2 regions of the Kitasatospora sp. NPDC057904 genome follow, and region 1 is predicted to be linked to the other one. Evidence: riboswitches for the same ligand, from Rfam matches in the RefSeq annotation. Region 1 holds a riboswitch; the other holds the start of a gene.
What was found. A riboswitch is a leader RNA that binds a small molecule or an ion and turns the genes downstream of it on or off. The one in region 1 is predicted to bind guanidine.
Positions count from the first base shown of each region.

Region 2: linked by a shared signal. The riboswitch ahead of ACFVSN_RS09750 (MBL fold metallo-hydrolase) and the one ahead of ACFVSN_RS33285 (SMR family transporter) in region 1 are both predicted to bind guanidine.

Region 1 is NZ_JBHVOL010000017.1:116,216-120,419, reverse strand. Features, by position in the region: gene ACFVSN_RS33295 (xanthine dehydrogenase family protein molybdopterin-binding subunit) at 1-2,188, shown strand, start outside; tRNA gene ACFVSN_RS33290 (tRNA-Cys) at 2,252-2,323, opposite strand; guanidine-III (ykkC-III) riboswitch at 2,407-2,472, shown strand; gene ACFVSN_RS33285 (SMR family transporter) at 2,518-2,832, shown strand; gene ACFVSN_RS33280 (MFS transporter) at 2,939-4,204, shown strand, end outside.
Region 2 is NZ_JBHVOL010000003.1:209,907-214,110, reverse strand. Features, by position in the region: gene ACFVSN_RS09760 (alpha/beta hydrolase-fold protein) at 1-909, shown strand, start outside; gene ACFVSN_RS09755 (zinc-dependent metalloprotease) at 839-1,705, opposite strand; guanidine-III (ykkC-III) riboswitch at 1,832-1,901, shown strand; gene ACFVSN_RS09750 (MBL fold metallo-hydrolase) at 1,914-2,777, shown strand; gene ACFVSN_RS09745 (DHA2 family efflux MFS transporter permease subunit) at 2,859-4,204, opposite strand, start outside.

The DNA of each region.
Region 1 (4,204 bases):
CGACCTGTGGGCCGAGGGGCTGCTGTGGGGCGCGCTGCTGCGCTCGCCGCACCCGCACGCCCGGATCAAGGCCATCGACACCTCGGCCGCGCTCGCCCTGCCGGGCGTGCACGCCGTCGTCACCGCCGCCGACCTGCCGCCCGGCCCGGACGGCCTGCCCGACGGCGCCCCGGCCGGGCCGATCGTCGCCGACCGGCCGGTGCTGGCCTCGGGCGTGGTGCGCCACCACGGCGAGCCGGTGGCCGCGGTGGCCGCCGACCACCCCGACACCGCGCGGCTGGCGGTCGGTCTGATCGTCGTCGAGTACGAGCCGCTGGAGGCCGTCACCGACCCCGAGCAGGCCTTCACCGCCCCGCCGCTGCACCCGGACGGCAACCTGTTCCGCCACCTGCCGCTGCGCAGCGGGGACCCGGACGCGGTCGGCGAGATCGTCGTCGAGGGCCTGTACCAGGTCGGCCGGCAGGACCCGGCCCCGCTCGGCGCCGAGGCCGGCCTCGCCGTGCCGCGCCCGGACGGCGGCGTCGAACTGCACCTGTCCTCCACCGACCCGCACGGGGACCGCGACCGCACCGCCGCGTGCCTCGGCCTGGAGCCGGACCGGGTGCGACTGGTCGTCACCGGCGTGCCCGGAGCGACCTCGGACCGCGAGGACCTCTCCTTCCAGGTCACCCTCGCGCTGCTGGCGCTGCGCACCGGCCGGCCGGTGAAGATGACGCTCACCCGCGAGGAGTCCTTCCACACCCACACCTCGCGCCACCCCGCGCTCCTGCGCTACCGCCACCACGCGGACGCCGAGGGCCGGCTGGTGAAGGTCGAGGCGCAGATCCTGCTGGACGGCGGCGCCTACGCGGACGTCTCCGCCGAGGCGCTGGCCGCCGCGACGGCGTTCTCGGTCGGCCCGTACGTCTGCCCGAACGTCTTCGTGGACGCGTGGGCGGTGCGCACCAACAACCCGCCGGCCGGGCGGATGCGCGGCGAGGGCGCGCTGCAGTCCTGCTTCGCCTACGAGTCGCAGCTGGACCAGCTGGCCGCCCGGGTGGGCGTGGACTCGGTGGAGATCCGCCGCCGCAACGCGATGGCCACCGGCGACCCGATGCCCACCGGACAGGCCGTCACGTGCCCGGCGCCGGTGACCGCGCTGCTGGAGGCCGTCGCCGCCGAACCGCTGCCGGCACTGCCGGTGGACGACCCGGACGCCGAGTGGCTGCTGCCGGGCGGGCCCGGCGGCGCCGGCGACCCGGCCGCCGTGCGGCGCGGGATCGGCTACGCCGTCGGCATGGTGCACATGCTCGGCGCCGAGGGCGAGGACGAGGTGTCCACCGCCACCGTGCGGGTCAGCGGCGACCACGCGACCGTGATCTGCGCGGCCGTCGACTCCGGCCAGGGCTTCGCGACGCTGGCCCGGCAGATCGTGCAGACCGTGCTGGGGGTCGGCGAGGTCTACATCGCGCCGGCCGACAGCGACCAGTCGATCGCCGGGCCCTCCGCCCGCGGGCGGCACACCTGGGTGTCCGGCGGCGCGGTCGAGCGGGCCGCGCTGATGGTCCGCCACCAGCTGCTCCAGCCGATCGCCGCCAACTTCGGGATGTCGGTGGAGCTGCTCCAGATCGCCGACGGCAAGATCACCTCGTACGACGGGGTGCTCGGCATGCCGGTCGCCGAGGCGCTGGAGGGCAAGGAGCTGTGGGCCACCGCGCAGTGCCGCCCGCACCCGACCGAGCCGCTGGACGAGGCCGGGCAGGGCGACGCGTTCGTCTCCATCGCCTTCTGCGCGATGCGCGCGGTCGTGGACGTGGACATCGAGCTGGGCGCCGTCCGGGTGGTCGAGATGACCGTCGCGCAGGACGTCGGCCGGGCGCTCAACCCGCGGCAGATCGAGGACCGGATCGAGGCGGGCGTGGCCCAGGGCGTCGGCCTGGCGCTGCTGGAGGAGCTGCGCACCGAGGGCGGCGTGCTGCAGAACCCGTCGCTCACCGGCTACCGGCTGCCGACCGCGCTGGACACCCCCGAGGTGCGGATCGCGGCCCTGCTGGAGGAGCGGGACGTGGTCGCGACCTTCGGCGCCAAGGCCGTCAGTGCCGTGCCCGCGGTGGTCGCCCCGGCGGCCGTCGCCGCCGCCGTCCGGGCCGCGACCGGTCTGCCGGTGGGGCGCCTGCCGATCCGGCCGGAGGACGCCGTCGCGGTGTGAGAGAAATGCGGAACGAGGAATTGCCGGTCGACTTTCGCAGTCGACCGGCAATTCCTTTTACCGAGGCCGTGACGGGATTCGAACCCGTGTGTACCGCTTTGCAGACGGTTCCCTGAGCCTCTCGGGCACACGGCCAGTGAATTCAGGATGGCGGATTCCGTGAATGGGGTCAACGCTGTTTTGTAAATTCTGTATGGCAATGTGTGCTACCGTCGGGGACAAGTGGCGTTTTCCCGCCACTCCGGACGAGCGCGTCGTACCCGGTGACGACAAGACGGCGCAGTTCAGCGGCAATCCGGCCGCTGTGGACTGCGGAGGTTCGTACCGTCATGGCCTGGCTCGTTCTGATCGTCTCGGGTGTCCTGGAAACCGTCTGGGCGGTCGCCCTGGAGTCGTCCAAGGGCTTCACCCGCCTCGTCCCCGGCCTCGTCTTCGGCGTCGCCCTGCTGCTGAGCATGGGCGGACTGGCGTACGCGATGCGCACCATCCCGATCGGCACCGGCTACGCGGTGTGGGTCGGCATCGGCGCGGTCGGCACTGCGCTCTACGGCATGGCCGTCCTGGGCGACGCGGTGACCCTGGCCCGGATCGGCTGCCTGCTGCTGATCGTCTCCGGCGTGGTCGGCCTGAAGGTGCTCCACTGACCCGGTGCCGGGGCGTGTCCCGAGGCGTGTCCTAGGTCCTGCGGCGGAGTCGACCACCGACTCCGGTCAGGGGTCCAAACACCGGACGGCCCTTACGATATTACGTATGACCACTGCCTCCCCCACCTCGGTCGACTCCGCCCCGATACCCGTCGAGAACGACCCCGGCGGCGGGGTGCTCAGCGGCCGCTACCGCGCCCTCACGCTGGGGATCGTGTCGGTGGTCCTGCTGCTCGCCTTCGAGGCGACGGCGGTCAACACCGCGATGCCGGTGGCGGCCCGGCAGCTGGACGGCCTCGGTCTGTACGCCTTCGCCTTCTCCGGCTACTTCACCACCACGCTGTTCGCCCTGGTCGTCTCCGGCCAGTGGTGCGACCGGCGCGGCCCGCTGCAACCGCTGTTCACCGGCATCGCGGTGTTCGGCGCGGGCCTGGTGGTGGCCGGGACGGCGCCGGGGATGTGGCTGTTCGTGGCCGGGCGGGCGGTCCAGGGCCTGGGCGGCGGGCTGGTGATCGTCGCGCTGTACGTCGTGGTCGGCCGGGCCTACCCGGAACGGCTGCGGCCCTCCGTGTTCGCGGCCTTCTCCTCGGCCTGGGTGCTCCCCTCGATCGTCGGACCGGTCGTCTCCGGAGCCGTCACCCAGCACCTGGGGTGGCGCTGGGTGTTCCTGGCCGTGCCGGCGCTGATCCTGCTGCCGCTCGCGGTGATGGGTCCGGCGCTGGCCCGGTCGGAGCGCGAGCACCCCGTGCCGAAGGGCGCGGAGTTCGACCGCCGCCGCACCGTGCTGGCCGCGAGGGCGGCGCTCGGCGCCGGCCTGCTGCAGTACGCGGGCCAGCGGCTGGACCCGATCGGGCTGCTCCCGGCGGCGGCCGGTGCGGCGCTGCTGCTGCCGGCGGTGCTCGGGCTGCTGCCCGAGGGCACGCTGCGGGCCGGGCGCGGTCTGCCGACGGTGATCCTGCTGCGCGGCGTGGCCGCCGGGGCGTTCTTCGCGGCGGAGGCGTTCATCCCGCTGATGATGGTCACCCAGCGCGGCCTGTCGCCGACGCTGGCCGGGCTCACGCTGACCAGCGGCGGGCTGTCCTGGGCGCTGGGCTCGTGGCTGCAGGGCCGTCCGGGCGCCGAGCGCCACCGCGAGGCGATGATCCGGGGCGGGTTCGTGCTGACCGCGGTGGCGATCGCGGGGGCGGCGCTGGTGCTGGTCCCGGCCGTGCCGGTCTGGGCGGCGGCGGTGGCCTGGGGCGTCGGCGGCATCGGGATGGGGCTGACGGTCGCGAGCGTCAGCGTGCTGATGATGAAGCTGTCCGCGCCGCAGGACGCCGGGGCCAACTCGGCCTCGCTGCAGATGAGCGACGCGCTCGGCAACGTCCTGCTG
Region 2 (4,204 bases), on a different contig from region 1:
GACGACGCCCGGCCCGACCCGCACGGCGGCCCCCTGCTCCCCGCCCGGGACGGCCGGCGGCCCGCCACCGTCCTCAGCCTCCCCGAGGCGCCCGCCCAGCCGTACGCGGCCCGGCGCGACGGCGTGCCGCGCGGGCGGACGACGGCCCGTGCGCTCGACGGGCGCCGGGTGGACGTCCACCTCCCGGCCGGCTGGAGCGCCGACGGGCCCGCCGCGCCGTACGCGGTGGCGGTGCTGCTCGACGGCGAGATGTGGGGCGAGGTGCTGTCCGTCGGCGACACCCTCGACAACCTGGCGGCCGACGGCGCCCTCCCCCCGACGGTCGCGCTGCTCGTGCACACCATGGGCCCCGAGCGCGCGGCCGACCTCAGCTGCAACCCGGCCTTCGTCGACTTCCTCGCCGACCGGCTCCTCCCCTGGGCCGCCCGCGAGTTCGGCGCCACCACGGACCCGGCGGCCACCGTCGTCGCCGGCCAGAGCGCGGGCGGCCTCACCGCCGCCTTCGCCGCCTACCGGCGCCCGGAGCGCTTCGGCAACGCGCTCGCCCAGTCCGGCTCGTTCTGGTGGCCGGACGAGACCGAGTTCGACGCCGGCAGCGAGTGGCTCACCCGCCGCTTCGCCACCGAGGAGCGCCGCGCGGCGCGCTTCTACGTCGAGGTGGGGCTCCAGGAGTGGCTGCTCCTCGCCCAGAGCCGCCACCTGCGCGACGTCCTCACGGCGCGCGGCTACGACCTCGAATACCGGGAGTTCAACGGCGGGCACGACTACGCCTGTTGGCGCGGCGGCCTCGCCGACGGGCTCGCGCACCTGCTGCGCGACCGCCGCCGACCCGGGCCCCTCACCCCTCCGGGGGACCGCCCTCCGCGGGCCCCAGCCCCGTGCGGGCCAGCCAGCGGGCGGGGGAGGTGAGCTCGCGGCGGGTCGGCACCAGGGAGCGGTCCGTCCAGATCCGGTTCACCGTCTCCGTCCCGCCCGCCTCGACCAGCGTGCGCACGAACCGCACCGCCTTCTCGTGGGTGTCCGACTCGGCGCGCACGCCCGGCAGGCGGGACAGCAGCCGGGCGGCCCGGGCCGTCTTCCGCTCCCCCGCCTGGTCCCGGGCCAGCAGCCGGCGCGTCGCCCAGCGCGCGTGCCCCTCCCACAGCGCGCCGAGGACCGGGTCGTCCTCCCGCGTGCCGCCGGAGGTCCGGTGGAGCAGCAGCGCCTCGACCGCGTCCGCCCCCGGCCGGGGGCCGCCCGCGCGGATCTGGGCCTGGTGGGTCAGCAGGTGCGCCAGCACCGCGCGCAGCGGGGCCCGCTGCGGCGCGCCCGCCAGCAGCGCCGGAGCCAGCAGGAGGACCCACCGGCCCTCCTCGTCCTGCACCACCCGGCCGGACGGCACGCAGCTGATCCTGCGGTCGGAGTCCGCCGACGCCGGTCCCTTGCGCAGCGCCGCCTCGGCCTTCTCGCGCTTCGCCGGGTCCGCGACGGCCGCCAGCGCCTCGCCCGCGAGGACGGTCTCGCAGACCCGGCGCACGTAGGCCTCGCGGCGCTGCGCGAACGCGTCCGGGTCCACCAGCGCGAGGCGCACCCCGGGGCCGAGGTCGAGGCCCGTGGTCTCCTCGACGGGACCGGCCAGTTCCCCGGTCAGGGCGCGGGCCGCCTCCGCCAGGGCGTCCCACGCACCGCCCGCCTGCTGTTCGACGACGATCTCGATCTCGATCACGAAGCGGAACTGTACGTCGCCTGGAAAACTCTTCCCACTCGGTGCGCCGGACCGGCCGGAAACCGGCGTCCGGGAAGCGGTCCCCGGAGCGTCATGAGGGCGGCCCGGCACCGTGCTAGCGTCCCGGTGGCGGCGCACCGGCGCGCCCGCCCCGGACGAGACGTGCGCCGTACCCGGCCCGACAAGACGACGCACCGGAGGAGGCGTCATGCCCGACTTCACCCGGGCCGTCCCGGTGCCGCGGCCGCTGGACGTGCGGTGGATCCACGGCTCGCCGTCGGCCAAGCACGACACCGGGCCGGAGATCCAGGTCCACGCGTACGACGAGCACACGGTCGTACTGCGGCAGAACAAGGCCGTCCACTACGAGGCGCCGTTCCTGTACCTCCTGTTCGGGGCCGAGCGGGCGGTGCTGCTCGACACCGGGGCGACCGCCGACGCCGCGCACTTCCCGCTGCGCGCGGTGGTCGACGAACAGATCGAGGCGTGGCTCGCCCGCCACCCGCAGGACGGGTACGGACTGCTCGTGCTGCACACCCACCCGCACGGCGACCACGTCGCGGGCGACGGCCAGTTCGCCGACCGCCCCGACACGACCGTGGTCGCCGCCGACCCGGCCGTCGCATGGCCCTTCTTCGGCTTCGACACCGACCCGGACGCCGTGGCCCTCGTCGACCTGGGCGGCGGCCGGGTGCTGGAGTGCCTCGCCACCCCGGGCCACCACCCGGCGGCGGTCACGTACTACGACCCCTGGACGGGCGTCCTCCTCACCGGCGACACCGTCTACCCCGGGCGGCTCTACATCGACGACTGGCCCGCGTTCACGCGCAGCATCGACCGCCTGATCGCCCTCGCCGACCGCCGCCCGGTCACCCACGTGCTCGGCTGCCACATCGAGATGACCACCACCCCGGGCGTGGACTACCCGATCCGCACCACCTACCAGCCCGACGAACCCCCGCTCCAGCTCACGGTCGAGGACCTCCACGACATCCGCACAGCCCTCACATCGTCGGGCGGCACCCCGACCCGCCACGCCCTCCCGAACCTGATCCTCTGGCCGAGCGAGTAGTCAGTCCCGGTAGGGGACCAGCCCGGACAGGTCCAGCTCGAAGCCGAACGGTTCGGGGACGCGGATCGACTCTCCGCGTGATCAGTCTTCCGGTGGCGGGGGCGCGAGGGCCTTCGGGAGGCGGGTGGCGGGGAGGACAGCGGCGGCGATCGGGAGGGCGGTGGCGAGGAGGGCGATGCGGTAGGGGGTGGGGTTGTCGCCGTCGGCCAGGAGGGCGACGAGGGCGGCGGTCGTCGCGATGCCCAGGGCTCCGCCGAGGGTGCGGACGATCGTGAACAGGGCCATCGCCCGGCCCGTCGCGGGCGGCGGGACGTCGGCGAAGCCGGCGATCTGCAGGGTGAGCACGGCGGTGCCCAGGACCAGGCCCACGGCGAACATCAACGCCCTTACCGCCCACGGGTCTTCGGTGAACGCCAGCGCGGCCAGGACCGCCGCCGCCAGCAGCAGGGCGGGCACGGCCAGGCGGCGCGGGCCGAGGCGGGGCAGGAGGCGGTCCACCGCCTGGGAGGCGGCCATCAGGCCCACCGCCTCGGGGAAGACGCTCAGGCCCGCGTCCAGCGCCGAGGCGCCGAGGGCCACTTGGTAGAGCAGCGGGAGGACGAACAGCGCGCCCATCAGCCCGGCCGACGTCAGCAGCGCGAGCCGGGCGGCGGCGCCGAAGGTGCGGTCGGCGAGCAGCCGCAGGTCCACCAGTGGTTCGGCGGACCGGAGTTGGTGACGCACGGCGGCCACGAGGAGCGCCGTCCCGGTCACCCCGCTCACCAGCACCTCCGGCGACGACCAGCCCTGCGCCGGGCCGAAGCCGAGCGCGTACGTGAGCAGGCCGAGGCCCGGGGTGGCGAGCAGGAAGCCGGTGGTGTCGAAGCGTCCGGCCGGTGGCTCCTCCCCCGCCCGCAGGCCGACGAGTCCGACGGCCACGGTGGCCGCGCCGATCGGCACGTTCACGAGGAACAGCCAGTGCCAGGAGAGGTGTTCGGTGAGGAACCCGCCGAGCGGCGGGCCGAGGGCGGGCATCAGTGCCGTCGGCACGATCAGCACCTTGCCGAGGCCCGCCCGCTCGTGCGGGGCGAAGGCCCGGAACAGCAGCGTCATCCCGACCGGCGTCAGCAGGCCGCCCGCGACGCCCTGGACGGCCCGGGCGGCGGCCAGTGCGCCCAGCCCGGACGCGGCGGCGCACAGCGCGGAGGCGAGCGTGAACGCGGCCAGCGCCCCGAGGAACACCCGCTTCACCCCGTACCGGTCGCCGAGCCAGCCGGCCACGGGCAGGCCGGCGGCGAGGCCGACGAGGAACGCGGTCTCGACCGCGTTGGCCGCCTCGACCGGCCGGCCGAAGTCCCCCGCGATCGTGTACAGCGCGGGGTTGACGATCGTCGAGTCCAGGCCGCTCATGCACATCGCGGCCGTGTAGGCGACGACCACCGCGGCCC